Regions from separate parts of the Desulfolithobacter dissulfuricans genome, predicted to be linked through region 2. Evidence: riboswitches for the same ligand, from Rfam matches in the RefSeq annotation. Region 2 holds a riboswitch; the other holds the start of a gene.

Region 1 (7,930 bases), 1.6 Mb from region 2:
TGGACTGCGGCCAGCGGATCGTATCGGTGAACGCACGGGCAGCGCGGTTGGCCGGTTCTCCTGCCGGGAAACTGCTTGGTATGTCGGTGGACAGGGTGTTTGCCAACTGGCCCGGCGAGCAGATCTGTACGGAACAGGGAGTGGCTGCCCTGGAGTATGAGATGCAGCGGACAGATAACCGGTCCATTCCTGTCCGGCTCAGCGCTTCCCCCCTGAAGGACCAGGAGGGGAATCGACTTGGTACCGTGGTGATCATCCGCGATATCCGGGAACTGCGGGCCATGGAGAAGCAACTGGAGCGTTCCCGCCGTCTCGCGGCACTGGGACGAATGGCGGCCGGGATTGCCCATGAAATCAGAAATCCCCTGGGGACATTACGAGGGTTTGCCCAGTATTTTGGCAATCAGGCTGTGGATGAAAATTCCCGGGAATATGCCCAGTTGATGGTGGGAGAGGTGGATCGTCTGAACGCGGCAATTTCTGCTCTGCTGCAGTTTTCCAGGCCAAGAGATCCCGAGTTCGGAAAAGTGTATCCCGGCCGGCTGCTCGAAAAGACAGCCAGGTTGCTCGAGCATGATTTCCGCGCCGGGCATATTGATTTTTTCATGGATATCCAGTGTACCAGGACCATTGTTGCCGATGGCGATCTCCTTCTACAGGTTGTTCTTAATCTGCTGAAAAATGCACTGCATGCCACCCCCGGTGGTGGTCGTATCAGCCTGGCCTGCATCGAAGAAAAAGATACGGTCCAAATAACGGTTTCCGATTCGGGCAAGGGTATGACCCGGGAAGAACAGGAGAAAATGTTTGATCCGTTTTTCACGACCCGGCGGGCAGGGACCGGACTGGGCCTGGCTGTCAGTCACCAGATCGTTGAACAGCATCATGGGCATTTTGAAGTGGTATCAGCACCGGGCAAGGGGACGAAAATCACGGTGGTGCTCCCCGTAACCCAGAAAAATCAAACTGGAATCTGATTACCATCAATCTTTGGCATTGAAACCGGTGTCGACCTCCCTTGTTTCACGGGACGCCATAAACCCGTCCCTGGGGGCTTGACTGTGGCCATCCAGGCCACAGACACCCGTGCAACAAGTGAGGTCGACACCTTCATCCATCGGTGGCTGAATTTCAGTGGTAATCACAAACTGGAAACAGGTGATATGCAGGAAAAAACGATTCTGCTTGTTGATGATGACGCGGCTCATCGTACCATGCTCAAGGTAAATCTCATGGGAGCCGGCTATCGCTTACTTGAAGTCGACGATGGGGATCAGGTCCTGCCTCTACTGATGGACCAGGAGGTGGATCTGATTCTGCTGGACCTGAAAATGCAGCGAATGGATGGCCTGGAAACCCTGGCACTGCTCAGGGAAAAGGGACGCATGGAGCCGGTTATTGTTATCACGGCATTTTCTTCGGTGGAAAGTGCTGTGGCGGCTATGAAACAGGGCGCAGTCGATTATGTGACCAAGCCTGTTGATATCGAGGCGCTGAATCTGGCAGTGGAAAAAGCGCTCAATATCGAGGCGCTTAGAGAAGAGAACGCACAGCTCAGGGAACGGCTTGGAGAAAAGTTTGACTTTGGCAATATTATCGGCCGCAGCAGTGGTATGCAGAGGGTGTTTGAGACCCTCTCGTTGGTGGCTCCCAGCGATGCAACAGTACTCATCACCGGAGAATCGGGAACCGGTAAGGAGTTGATTGCCGGGGCCCTGCATCACAACAGTCTGCGTAAAGACGGTCCCTTTATCAAGGTCAACTGCGCGGCGCTGCATGAAAATCTGCTGGAAAGTGAGTTGTTCGGCCATGAACGGGGTGCCTTTACCGGTGCGGAGCGGCAGCGTAAGGGCCGCTTTGAACAGGCCCACCGCGGCACGTTGTTTCTTGATGAAATCGGCGATATGTCGTTGCAGACCCAGGCCAAGATACTCAGGGTTATTCAGGAAGGAGAGTTTGAACGCCTCGGCTCCAGCCAGTCTGTAAACGTGGATGTCCGTCTTGTCGCGGCAACCCACAAGAATCTTCAGCAGATGGTGGAAGAGGGCAGTTTCCGCCAGGATCTCTTTTTTCGTCTCTCCGTGGTACCCATCGAGTTACCACCTCTCAGAGAGCGGCCAGAGGACGTTCCGGCCCTGGCTGATTATTTCCTGAAGAAATATGCGGCAAAAAACCGGAAAGACATCAGGGGATTTCACCCGCAGGCCTTGATGCTCCTTGGACGATACGACTGGCCTGGCAATATCAGGGAGCTGGAAAACACTGTGGAACGCGCAGTGATCCTCTGTCTTGGAGAACAGATAACTCCCCGGGAACTGCCGCCTCACCTGCTGCCGGTTGACATGGAGCCGCATCTGGAGAAGAGCGGCAGGCAGGGTTTTACCCTGCGTGACATGGAGCGTGAGGCAATTCGAACCATACTGGCCCAGACAGGGGGTAACCGATCGAAAACAGCTCGAATTCTCGGAATTGCCCGGCAGACCCTGCTCAACAAGATCAAGGAGTACGGTCTGGACGAACACTAAATAGTCTTGTCCTTTTTTCTTATTTCTGGCATATGTGGGTGCTATAGATCAGTCTGGTGCCGTCGGCGGTGGTTGTCGACGGAGAATAGGGAATACGGTGTGAATCCGTAACGCTCAGGGCCGGCGCTGTAAACGGGGACTCTGCCTGCATGATGCCACTGTTCACCTCTGGTGGATGGGAAGGCGCAGGCAGGGGCTTGATCCGTAAGTCAGAAGACCTGCCAGATTGAACCGAATAACGGATACTGCTGTCCTGTAGATCCGCGTCATGGCGAGTGCTGTGGCGCGGATTTTTTTTTGCCGGCCGGGACAGCCTCAGGAGGAAAGAAAAAGAACATGAAAACCCAATTGGAACTGGCCCGCGAGGGTGTCATCACAGCACAGATGGAGCAGGTAGCCCGGGATGAGGGCAAGGATGCCGAGCTGATCAGGGAGCTTGTCGCCCTGGGAGAAATCGTTATTCCGGTCAACCATAATCGGCCGAATCAGAAGGTGGTCGGTATTGGCACCGGGCTGCGGACCAAAGTCAATGCCTCCATCGGCACGTCGTCGGACATCAAGGATATCGAGCTGGAAAAAAGAAAGGCGCGGATCGCCGAAGAAGAACAGGCCGATACTCTGATGGAACTTTCCACCGGTGGTGACCTGGATCTGGTGCGGCGCGAGGTGCTGGCCACCGTCAACCTGCCGGTGGGCAATGTGCCGTTGTACCAGGCCTTTTCCGAGGCCAGCCGCAAGTACCATAACCCCAACAAGCTCGATCCCGAGTATCTTTTCGAGCTCATTGAGCGGCAGCTGGAGGATGGAATCTCGTTCATGGCCATTCACTGCGGGATCAACCGCTATTCCATCGAGCGGCTGCGACGCCAGGGCTATCGCTATGGCGGCCTGGTCTCCAAAGGTGGTACCTTCATGGTGTCCTGGATGGAATACCATGACCGGGAAAATCCCCTCTATGAGCAGTTTGACCGGGTCTGCGAGCTGATGAAGAAATATGACGCCGTCCTGTCGCTGGGTAACGGTATCCGGGCCGGGGCCATCCATGACAGTCACGACCGGGCCCAGATGGCGGAGATGATCACCAACTGCGAACTGGCCGAGATAGGTCGGGAGATGGGATGCCAGATGATGGTGGAAGGCCCGGGCCATGTGCCGCTCGATGAAATCGAGGGCAATATCATGCTGGAAAAGAGGATGAGCGGCAACGCTCCCTATTATGTGCTGGGGCCGCTGCCAGCCGATTCCGGGGCCGGCTATGACCATATTACCGCCGCCATCGGCGCGGCTAATTCAGCTCGTTACGGGGCGGATTTGATCTGCTACATCACCCCGGCGGAACATCTTGCCCTGCCCAACGAACAGGACGTGCGCGAAGGTATCAGGGCCACCCGGCTGGCGGCCAGGATCGGCGACATCGCTCGTGATCCATCCATGCGGGAACGAGAGAAACAGGTGGCCATTGCCCGGCGCGATACCCGGTGGGAAAAGCAGATGGAACTGCTGATGTTTCCTGAGGAGGCCCGCAGGATTCGCAGGGACCGCACCCCGGAAAACCAGCGCACCTGCACCATGTGCGGCGATTTCTGCGCCATGGAGCGGGGAATCTCCCTCTTTGCCCGCGATATACGCGGTGATAAGCGGGGCTGTAGCGGTTGTTCCGGGAAAAAGTAGGCGCCAGCCGACCTGGCGGGACGAAAAAAGAGGCTGAAAAGAGAAAGCCTGTCCAGCCAGGGCATTCAGGCCGGACAGGCTTGTGTCAGCAAGAGCCAGGGGGGCAGCCCTGTCAGCGGGTGCGGAACAGGACCAGCAGTTTCTTGAGTTCATCGGCCATCCTGGCCAGCTCCTCGGCATTCTGGCTTACGCCGGTGCTGAGCGAGGTGATCTCTCCGGCCACCTGGCTGACTTCGGCGATCTCCCGGGCAATGTCACCGGACACCGCCGAGCTCTGGGCAACATTTTCATTGACCTCGGAGATTCCCTGGGCCGCCTGCTGAACATTCTCCGCTATCTCCGTGGTGCTGGCAGTCTGTTCATCCACTGCGGTGGCAATGGTGGCCACGATTTCGTTCACCCTGGCGATGACCTCGGTGATCCGCTTGATCTCGCTCACCGTCAGGTTGGTGGAGCCCTGAATGGCTTCAATTTTGGTCTTGATTTCCCTGGTGGCGTCGGCTGTCTGATTGGCCAGTTCCTTGATCTCATTGGCAACCACCGCAAAGCCCTTGCCGGCCTCTCCGGCCCGGGCCGCCTCGATGGTGGCATTGAGGGCCAGCAGGTTGGTCTGCTCGGAGATCTCGGTGATTACCTCGGTGACCTTACTGATTTCCCCGGCTGCCTGCCCCAGGGCGTCGACCTTCTCAGACGAGCTTGAAGCAAGGGTCACGGCCTCCAGGGCCACATCCCGAGCCTCCGAGGTGTTCGTGGCAATCCTCTGGACCGTGGTCGAGAGCTCTCCCACGGCTGCGGCGACAATGTTGACATTGGTGGCCGCTTCTTCGCATGCTGCGGCCACGGAATTCATGTTGGAGCTCATTTCTTCGGTCGCTGCTGCTACATTGTTCGCCTTTTCCGATGATTGATCGGCTCCCCGGGACATGGCACCGGATGATTCAGAGAGTTCGGCCGCCGAAGCCTGCAGAACTCCGGTGCTGTTTCCCACTTTTTTGAAGACCGTGTTGAGTTTTTCCACCATCTGGTTGAGCGAATCGATCAGTTGACCGATTTCGTCCCGGCCTTTGCTGGCAAGAGTGGTGGTGAAGTCACCTTCGCCCACACGCCCGGCAAAGGTGACCGCCTCGCGGATGGTGGCGACAATTGAGCGAACAGTAAGGAATATGAACAGCATGCTGCCCATGGTCACTAACGTGGCGATCCCCAGCACCGAGACTTGCAGCCGGTGGTTGCTTTGCTGGATCATCTCCCGTTTTTCAAGCTGTTTCGCATGGGAGATGGCAACGATTTTCCTGACATCTTCCTCCACCCGATGGGCCTTTTCCCGCATGGCGTCGTTGATTCTGGTGATCTTCTGGTCGTTTTCGTACAGCGCCAGCAGGGCATCGCGGTACGTGTCGGTTTTGTCCACAATACGCTCCAGGTACTGTTCATCGACCAGGCCGTTATCAAAGGCCTCGGACAGCATCTCCAGGGCATCCAGGGTCGCCTGGAGATCCTGGGGGTCTCGCCGAAGCAGGTACTGTTTTTCATGCAGGCTGATGTTGAGTACCAGGGATCTGGCTCCCTGGACATAGATGGAGTTCAGGGCCCGTTCGATACGCACCGCATATTCGACCACCGCGTCATAGGCAGCAGTGTCACCATCCATGAACCGGATCAGGGCCTCCTTGTACCCGGCCAGGTCGTTGAAGATCTCTTTCTGGGTCGACTCCTCAAAAGTTCCGGAACTGACTATGTCCTCCAGGAGTTCCAGCGCAGTCAGCAGTTTGTTCCGGATTCGGTCCGAGCTGGTACGGATATATTCCTTTTCCAGTTTTCTGGTTTTGAGCAGGGTAAGATAGAGCTCATCCACCTCATGGAGTTTGACAAAATCCCGCAGCTCCCGGGCGGCCTGCTCCAGGTGGCCACGAAGGCCGGAGCTTGAGTCAAGGCCGATCACCTGGCTTATCCGGACCAGCTCCTTGAAATTGTTCAGGTAGCTGTCGGTATCAACGATGATGGAATCGGCCATCCGGGCAATCTCTTCATTTTTCCCCTGGGCCAGGGTACGAATGTCACTGGTCTCTTTCTTGAGATCGGCCACGTTCTTTTCCAGCCTGTCACGGTATTCCAGCTTTTTTCTCAGGAGAAAGTCCTTTTCGTTTCTCCTCGACTGGAGCATGGCGATGTTGACGTTTTTTGCGTGCTCGACAATGGCCGCATCGTTGTCGAGCAGGTTGGAAAAGTTCTCTACCGTTTTTTTGTTGCTGTAGAAGCTGAGCAGGAGAAAGGAGATGAAAATGAGAAGCAGTCCATTGAAAAGAATGCCAAATTTGATGGAGAGACTGATATTTTTCCAGAAAGACAACATGGGGTTTCCTCGTGTGCGGACAGCCTGGCTGTGATGTCGTTGGTTACAGGTTAATTGGATATTATATGGTTCAAGTAAGCTGCCTTCTCTGTAACGATTGGGCTCCAGTGTGTTTGTGGTGTTGAAAATTTTAGGTGGATAACCTTGGTGAGTCAAATGGTTTTTTAATATTTATAGCCAGGCAGAGAATATCTTCTGGCTCTGGGAATGGGCAAAAAATGATAACAGATAACGTTCCTAATAATTGGAAATTGAAGGTTTTATGTTTTGTCGGGGAGTTGGCCTGGCCTGTAAGGTTCGCAAGGCCGGTTGTTACCACTATGTGGCGGCATGGTTCTGGAAACGGGAGAAGAGTTGATGGATGAGCTGATATGTTTTTGCTTCGGCTACAGTGAAGAGGATATCCGCAGGGATGTGCGGGAACATGGTCGGTCCATGGTCCTGGAACACATCATGGCTGAAAAGAGGAAAGGGGGGTGTCGCTGCCGGGAAACCAATCCCTCCGGGCGCTGATGTCTGTCTGCGGTCCGCCAGGTGGTGGACAACGAGTTACAGGGTGGATGAAGAGAAAAGTGAAGCTGCTGACTGTCTTTCTGGAGGGGAAAGGAGAAAAGCAGTGCCTGGATGACGACAGGGAGACGCGCCGGCACCGACCGGGTTGCCGGCGCCGTATCTATCAGGCCGTTGAAAAACTACTGCGCTCGATGATACTGCGTCAAAATTCGGCTCAAAGTGCTCATGTACTCCATGTACACTGCGCTTTTCGCCTCATTTTTCCTTGTCTCATCTTCGCTCGCTACGTTTTTTAACAGCCTGCTATTCGTCCGCGGTGAAGGCGGCGCGCAGGTATTCGCGGTTGAGCCTGGCGACGTTGCGTATCGAGATGCCCTTGGGGCAGACGTTTTCACATTCGCGCTCATTACCGCAGTTGCCGAAACCTTCCCGGTCCATGGCCTCAACCATGGCGAGAGCCCGCCGTTTGCGTTCAGGCTGACCCTGTGGCAGCAGGGCCAGCTGGGAGATCTTGGCCGAGACAAAAAGCATGGCCGCCGCATTGGGACAGGCGGCGACACAGGCTCCGCAGCCGATGCAGGCGGCAGCGTCCATGGCCTGCTCGGCCTTGTTCTGGGCCACCGGCAGGTTGTTGGCATCCTGGGGTGAGCCGGTGTTGACCGAGACAAAACCGCCGGCCTGGATGATCCGGTCAAAGGCGGACCGATCCACCACCAGGTCCTTGATCAGCGGAAAAGCCCCGGCCCGGAAAGGCTCGATGATAATGGTCTGGCCGTCCTGGAAATGACGCATGTGCAGCTGACAGAGAGTGGTCTCCTTTTCCGGACCATGGGCAATCCCGTTGACCACTGCCCCGCACATGCCGCAG
Region 2 (7,930 bases):
GCGCAGCTTGACACCGGAGATGGGGGAGCCAGCTCGGTGGGTGAGCTGCTGATCCAGGCGGAAAAGGCGGCCGAACAGGCCCGCAACCTGGCCACCCAGCTGCTGACCTTTTCCCGTGGCGGAGAGCCGGTGAAGCAGACAGCCCTGATTCCGGAGATCATCCGCGAGGCGGCCGGCTTCATCCTCCGGGGAAGCTCGGTTCAGTGCCAGTTCGACTTCGCTCCGGATCTGTGGCCGGCAGAGATCGATCCGGGCCAGATCAGCCAGGTGATCCAGAATATTATCCTCAATGCACGCCAGGTCATGAGCGAGGGCGGTCGCATCCAGGTCCGGGCGGAGAACTACGAGGCCTGTATTGCCAAGAAGAACGCGTCGCCTGAACGATGCGTGCAGATCGTCATCAGTGACAACGGGCCCGGTATGCCCCCTGAAGTGGTGGAAAAGATTTTTGATCCCTATTTTTCCCACCGGGAGGGGGGCAGCGGCCTGGGACTTGCCATCTGCCACTCCATCATTGACAAGCATGACGGCCGAATCAGCGTGGTCTCCATCCCCGGAAAAGGCACTACCTTCACCATCCTCCTGCCGGTGGGCGCCGGGCCCGTTCTGCGGCAGAGGATCGACGCGGAACGTCCCGGGCCCAGGAGGCAGGCCAGTATCCTGCTCATGGACGATGATCCCATGATCCGCGAACTGGTGGGCCAGATGCTCACCTTTCTCGGACACCGGGTCCAAGCGGTCAGTGATGGCCAGGAGGCCGTTGACCGCTTTGGAGATGCCCGGGAGAGTGGTATGCCCTATGATCTGGTGATACTTGATCTGACCATTCCGGGCGGAATGGGTGGAAAGGAGGCGGCGGCCAGGTTGCTGGAACTCGATCCTGAGGCCCGGATCATTGTTTCCAGCGGTTATTCCAACGATCCGGTGATGGCCGAGTACCGGCGATACGGCTTTCAGGCAGCTATTTCCAAGCCCTATAACCTGGAAGAGATGAAGCGCGTTCTCCACTCCTTTGGCTTTTAGGGCGCCGGTGCGCTTCGCTTCCCCTGCTCCGGTCCGCCCGGTTCACTGGCCATGAAGCGGACCAGGATCCCATTGGTCCTGGCGCCCGCAATGAGGGCAGCCCCGCCACCGGGCATGTTCCGTCACCTATCTGGCCAGGGCTGCCGGCCGGGAATGGTCACCGGGCCGGGTTTTCTCCGGCGGATGTGGGGTGGCGGAACGGTCCTTGAGATGGCGTACCCAGCATTGCCAGGGACGGATATCCTCGGTGCAGGCAAAGGGACAACCGGAAAAATCGGGTTCGCGGATGGGACAGAGCCCGCATTTGAGTGAACAGATAAGTTTTGCCGCTTTTTCAAGGGCCTTTTCGGTGAGATCATATGTATGGCTCATGGTGGTCCTCCTTTTGGCATATGCATACCATCGCCTCAGATAATACCGTCTCCCTGTTTGGTCTTGGTTAGAAAAAGATCAAGAAGCAGTCACAACCTGCTTCTGTTTTCCTCTCCTTTCTGTCCTGCGGTTCCATGCCCGGACGCAGATCCAATCCATTTCAAAAACAAATCCTAACAGAAAAATAATCTTTCCCGGCTACTGTCCCGTTTGAATGCAGGTTTGTTGCCGTGCAGGTACGACTGTGTGGCACAAGATCAAAGATTATACAGGAGTGATAAATTGAGGATGTTGCAATGGCTGAAAGGCAGGAAATGGATCACCGTCGGGACCAAGATTCTTTTCGGGGTAGCCCTGGTTTCCAACCTGTTCATAGGGGCGCTGCTCTATGTCAACTATCAGTCCAGCCGGACCGTACAGCAGACCGTTGACGACGTTCTGCAGATACGGGAACAGCTCAGTTCCAACCTCCGGTCCACCATCTTCCAGCTTCAGAAGGAGTTCATATCTCTACCGGAGTTCTTCAAGGTGGACCGGAGGGCGGAGATACTTTCGGCCGTGGACCGAGATTTCCAGGTGGCCAGCCGGGAAACACTCACCGGCCGCCAGGCCTACAGGCCGCTTTACTCCAGGACCGAGCGCCGCGATCTGGCCAGGAACCGGATGGTGGTCCAGGAAAGAGACGGCAAGGTGGTGCTTTCCTATGGGTTGCTGGACGAGGAAAATAACTTCACCCAGACTGTGGAGCGCTTGACCCTGCGGAGTCCGGATCCGGCCGGGGACGCGGCCAGGCTGCGGGAGCTGATCGGCCGGCTGGACGACCAGTCCGGCGAGGCGGAGGCCCTGCAGCAGAAGATCCGTGAGCTCGGGGTCAAGGTTGCCGATGAAAGCCTCAAGGCGGAAAAAACCCGTAACGAGATTCTTGATCATGTGGAAGAGATAAACGCGATGGAAAAGAAACTGGCTGCGGTCCGCGACCAGCAGCAGCGCTTTACCCTGGGGATGGGTTTGCTGGCCATCTTTGCCAACATGGTGGTGCTGTTCTTTCTCATCCGGATCATCGTCGAACGGCCACTGTACCGGCTGACACGCATCATCGACGAGATTCGGGCCGGGCGTTTTCCCGATATTCCCTGTCAGCAGCGGGGTGACCAGATCGGGGTCCTGTCCGGGGCGATCAAGAATTTCCGCGAGGCCCTGGCCGAGCTGCAGCTGGAAGACCGGCGCAAGGCAAAGGAAAAAAACATTATAGACGAACTGATAGACTCCATCGCCACTGTGGTGCACGGTCTGGAACAGCGGGCCCGGCAGCTGGTCGACATGTCGGAAACCCTGCAGGAACTGGCGGCCACCACGGGCAGCCAGTCGGAGAGCGCCACCGTCCGGGCCCGGGATACGGCAGAACATACGCAAAATGTCTCCCAGGCCACCGATCAGCTGCGCCGGACAGTGGAGGGCATCAACGCCCAGATCGTCAGTCAGAACGAGCTGGTGGCCGGCATAGTCCACGGGGTGACCGTCTCCCACGGCAACATCCGTCAGCTCAAGCGGGCCATCGCCGATATCGGCGGGATAATCGGTCTGGTACGGGAGATCACCGACCAGACCAAGCTGCTGGCCCTCAATGCCACCATCGAGGCGGCCCGGGCAGGCTCCGCCGGCAAGGGTTTTGCCGTGGTGGCCAGTGAGGTCAAGGATCTCTCCCTGGAAACCGAACGGGCAACCCAGGATGTGATGGAAAAGGTGAGCGCCATCGAGAAGGCCAGCCTGACCTTTGTCGCCAATCTCCAGGATATAGAGCAAAGGGTCCAGGATCTCAATCAGGTCACTGCCCACATCACCGGGGCGGTGGGTGAGCAGCAGGAAGTGGTAACCACCATCGCCGGGCTGAGTTCCCAGACATCGGAAAATACCAGGATGGTCTCGGCCAACATCGTCATGGTCAACGAGGCCGCGGTCCGGGCCCGGGAACTGTCACACCAGGTGCATGAGTATTCCGACGAGATAGCAGGGCAGTTGACCACCCTGCTCAGGGAAACGACCACCAAACTGCAGCAGCTCGGCCGGGGGGAAGAGGGCGAGCTCGCCGCCATGTCTTCGTGACAGCGCCGCTTCCTTCAGGCTGGGCAGCTGGCTCGTACCCTTTATCTTGACTTCGGGAGTGGGATTCTGTACCATATGATGACAGTTTTCAGGTGTCCGCAGATGCGGATGAAAAGGGAACCCGGTGTAATTCCGGGACGGGCCCGCCGCTGTAACCGGGGACAAATCCTGCAATAGTGTGTCGTAGACAGACGGTGTGTCGTAGACAGACGATGCCACTGGCCGCTTCAGGGCTGGGAAGGCGCGGGAGGAGGATGATCCGGAAGTCAGAAGACCTGCCTGAAAAATGACTCCGTGGCCGACGGCAAAGGCGCGGGGAGACATAGAGAGACTCTGGGATAAAGACGGGACATCCTGGATCAATGTAACAATTGGTCCGGGATTTTTTTATTTCCGGGCCGTAGAGAAGGAGGTTTCGTATGAAATGGAAATCGGTTTTTCTTGCGGCACTGACCCTGTTCTTTCTGTCGGTGGCAACCTGTTATTCCAGCGGAGCGTACAAGGTGGAACATAAAAACGCCATAGTCCTGGCCATGTTCGGAACCACGGTGGAGCCTGCCCTGCAGGGACTTTTGAACATCCGGGAAAAAGTCGTGGCCATGTATCCGGAAACCCCGGTCCGGGTTGCCTTCACCTCCAATATCATCCGCAAGAAATGGCAGCACCGGGCCCAGGATCCCGAATATATCAAGGCCCATCCCGAGATTCCCGCCGATATTCTCCATGTCAAGACCCCGCTGGCCACCATCGCCGATCTCCAGGACCAGGGATACGACACCATCGTCCTCCAGCCGACCCATATCGCCATGGGCGAGGAGTTTCTTGACCTGGCCACCTATGTGGACGGGCTGATGAGCATGGGCACGGTAAAGAAAGCCAAGTACAAGCCGTTCCACAAGATCGCCCTGGGACGTCCGGCGCTTGGCACCTACGGCACCGCCCATCCCTATGACGAGGACGTGATGACCGCGGCCCGGGCCCTGGCCGGCGATGCCGAGCTGGCCCGCAGGGAAAAGGCCGCCCTGGTCTACATGGGCCATGGTAACGAGTACTTTCCCTCGGGCGGTTCCTATCTGGAGCTGGCCGACCGCATGCGTCAGCTCTATCCCGACGTCCTGACCCTGATCGGCAACGTGGAGGGGTTCCCGGCCCTGGAAGACGTGCTCGATTCGCTCAGGCATGCCGGGGTGAAGAAGGTCGTGCTCAAGCCCTTCATGGTGGTGGCCGGTGACCATGCCATGAACGATATGGCTGGTGATGAAGAGGATTCCTGGAAGAGTGTGCTGGAGAAGAACAATATCCAGGTGATTGCGGTCAAGAAGGGGCTGGGCGAAAACGATAAGTTTGCTGACATCTTTGTCCAGCACCTGGTCGATGCCGCGAGTGATGCCGGCATCCATCTGAAGTAGATGCGTGCCTGGCGGGGATCCTCTCCACTGCTCCTGGTCGTCCTGGCCGGTCTGCTGGTCGCGGGCATGGTCCTGGCCGCCACCATGGGCTACATGAGGATCCCTGCCGCCGATGTTCTGCAGCTGATCCGCGACCGGATCCTGGGGCTGGACAGTTCCGTGGATCCGGTGTCTGCCGCCGTGGTCCTGGACGTCCGGCTGCCGCGTATCATCGAGTCGGTGCTGGTGGGCGGGATGCTGGCCGTGTGCGGCGGGGTCTTCCAGGCCATCCTGCTCAATCCGCTGGCCGATCCCTACACACTTGGCATCTCTTCCGGGGCCGCTTTTGGCGCCTCCCTGGTCATCGTCCTCCAGGTCTTCGGACTCTCACTGCCCCAGTTCATATCCGTACCTCTGTTCGCCTTTGGCGGGGGGGTGGCCACCCTGGCGGTGGTTCTGTCGCTCGCTGCGGGTGACCGGCGTCTCTCCTCCACCAGCCTGATCCTCTCCGGGGTCATTGTCGCGGCGATTCTGTCAGCGGCCATCGGGTTTCTCAAATTCCTGGCCGACGAACAGGTGGGGGTGATCATCTTCTGGCTCATGGGGAGCCTGTCCGGGGCCTCCTGGCAGGACATTCTGGTCCTGGTGCCGGTGGCCGTCATCGGCCTGCTGGTGGTGCTGCTCCATGGCCGGGACCTCAACGTTATGGCGATTGGCGAGCGGACCGCGGTGACCATGGGCGTGGATACGGTCCGCCTGCGGCGCACCCTCCTTGTCACCTGTACCCTGATGGCTTCGGTCTGCGTGGCCGTGGCCGGGATCATCGGTTTCGTCGGCCTGATCGTGCCCCACCTGCTCCGCTCGGTGATCGGCCCGGATAACCGCTGGCTCCTGGCCCTGTCCTTTTTCGGTGGCGGTCTGCTGCTGCTTTTTGCCGACACCCTGACCCGGGCCGTGCTGCCGGCCGAGGTGCCCATCGGTGTCCTCACCGCCCTGATCGGCGGACCGTTTTTCTGCGTGATATTCAAGAGAAAACTGAGGGCGGAATAATGACGGTTCTGGTGGCGGAGCAGGTTTCGTTTGCCTACGGTAACCAGCCGGTACTCGCCGGTATCGACCTGGCCTGCAAGGGCGGATGCTGCTACGGTATCCTGGGTCCCAACGGCAGCGGCAAGACCACCCTGCTCGATCTTTTCTGCGGCCTGCTGCATCCCCGGGAGGGACAGTTGACCTTCATGGGCCGGGAGCTGCGGAGGTGGCCGGTCCGGGACCTGGCCCGCCGGCTGGCCCTGGTACCGCAGGAATTCGTCATCCGCTTCGGGTTCACGGTCCGCGAGGTGGTGGCCATGGGCCGCCATCCGCACCTGCACCGGTTCGCCAGCCTCGATCCCGGCGATCACCGTCTGGTGGAACGGACCATGGAGGAGCTCGGGATCGCTCACCTGGCCGACCGGCCGGTCACCCGGTTATCCGGCGGGGAAAAACAACGGGTGGCCGTGGCCAGGGCCCTGGTCCAGGAACCCCGGGTGCTGCTGCTCGATGAGGCCACCTCCAACCTGGACATCTACCATACGCTGGCCATCCTGGACGTGATACGGTGCCGGATCCGCGACAGGGGCCTGACCGTGGTCGCGGCCCTGCACGACCTGAATCTGGCGGCCTGGTTCTGTGACGAGTTGGTCTTTCTGAAAGAGGGACGCGTGGTCCGCCGGGGACGGGTGGATCAGGTCCTGGTGCCGGAAATCATCGATGAGGTCTACGGGGTCTGCTCCCGGGTGCGGCAGGATGGGTTCACCGGCGGGCTCCAGGTCAGCTTTAAAAGAAGAAGCGAGGATATGGTATGAAACAGTGGCGCATGATGCTCTGCTTCCTGGCGCTGTTCCTTCTCCTGGCAGTAGGCGGGACGGTTCGGGCCGCCACCCTGCGCGACAGTGACAACCGGGTGATTGTCTTTGACCACCCTTTTTCCCGGATTATCTCCCTCTATCCCGCCCATACCCGGAACCTCCTGGACATGGGCCTTGAACCGGAGAAGATCGTCGCCGTGGGCCGCAGTGACCGCCAGCTTGATCGACCCCGGGTCAGTTTCCGGGACGATCCCGAACGGCTGCTGGCCCTGGAACCAGACCTGGTCCTGATCCGGCCCATGATCAGCCGCGCCTATCCCCAGCTTGTCAAGCGCCTCGAGCAGAGCGGGGTCACGGTGGTCTCCCTGCAGCCCGCCTCCATGGACCGGCTGTTCTGGTACTGGGAGACCCTGGGCCGGCTGACCGGAAAGGAGGATGGGGTTCGGGCCATGATCGGTCGTTTCGGCCGCGAACTGGCGACCATCCGGCGCCAGGTGGATTTGATCCCGGCTGGGCAGCGCAAAAAGGTCTACTTCGAGGCCATCCACAGGCGGATGAAGACCTTTGCCCCCCGCTCCATGGCCATTTTTGTTCTTGAATCCGCCGGCGGGATCAATGTGGCCGCCGACGCGCTTCAGGTGCGCAACACCAATATTGCCGCCTATGGCAAGGAACGGATCCTGGCCCGGGCTTCGGAGATCGATGTCTTTCTGGCCCAGAAGGGACGGATGAACCCGGTGACCGTGGAGATGATCCGCAGCGAACCCGGCTTTCAGGTGATCAAGGCGGTTCGCAACGACCAGATCTACCTGGTGGACGAAAAACTGGTCTCCCGGCCCACCCTGGGGCTGCTTACCGGGATCAGGACCGTGTTTGAGATTCTCTATCCGGTGCAGTGATGGACCACGGGCCAGCTATACTCATTGCCGGGACCCATTCCGGCTGCGGCAAGACCACGGTAAGCCTCGGTATCATGGCGGCTCTGCGGGCCCGGGGCCAGGATGTGCAGCCCTTCAAGTGCGGCCCGGACTTCATCGATCCCACCCTCCACCAGGTGGTGACCGGCCGCGTGTCCCGGAATCTGGATCTGCGGATGTGCGGAGAGGACTTTGTCCGCACCTGTTTCGCCGCCAACCGGACCGCGCCAGGGGGATCTCGGTCATAGAAGGCGTGATGGGGCTCTTTGACGGGGAGGAC

Evidence for each region. A riboswitch is a leader RNA that binds a small molecule or an ion and turns the genes downstream of it on or off. The one in region 2 is predicted to bind cobalamin.
Region 1: linked by a shared signal. The riboswitch ahead of thiC (phosphomethylpyrimidine synthase ThiC) and the one ahead of GF1_RS12980 (sirohydrochlorin cobaltochelatase) in region 2 are both predicted to bind cobalamin.

What each region holds. Positions count from the first base shown of each region.
Region 1 covers NZ_AP024233.1:1,259,037-1,266,966, forward strand. Annotated here, with positions in the region: gene GF1_RS05550 (two-component system sensor histidine kinase NtrB) at 1-977, shown strand, start outside; gene GF1_RS05555 (sigma-54-dependent transcriptional regulator) at 1,164-2,525, shown strand; cobalamin riboswitch at 2,563-2,765, shown strand; gene thiC (phosphomethylpyrimidine synthase ThiC) at 2,862-4,196, shown strand; gene GF1_RS05565 (methyl-accepting chemotaxis protein) at 4,309-6,549, opposite strand; gene GF1_RS05570 (bacterioferritin-associated ferredoxin) at 6,907-7,062, shown strand; gene GF1_RS05575 (succinate dehydrogenase/fumarate reductase iron-sulfur subunit) at 7,366-7,930, opposite strand, start outside.
Region 2 covers NZ_AP024233.1:2,899,896-2,907,825, reverse strand. Annotated here, with positions in the region: gene GF1_RS12995 (PAS domain S-box protein) at 1-1,023, shown strand, start outside; gene GF1_RS12990 (hypothetical protein) at 1,150-1,395, opposite strand; gene GF1_RS12985 (methyl-accepting chemotaxis protein) at 1,684-3,498, shown strand; cobalamin riboswitch at 3,572-3,795, shown strand; gene GF1_RS12980 (sirohydrochlorin cobaltochelatase) at 3,918-4,907, shown strand; gene GF1_RS12975 (FecCD family ABC transporter permease) at 4,908-5,936, shown strand; gene GF1_RS12970 (ABC transporter ATP-binding protein) at 5,936-6,730, shown strand; gene GF1_RS12965 (ABC transporter substrate-binding protein) at 6,727-7,632, shown strand; gene GF1_RS12960 (nucleotide-binding protein) at 7,632-7,898, shown strand; gene GF1_RS12955 (cobyrinic acid a,c-diamide synthase CobB) at 7,829-7,930, shown strand, end outside.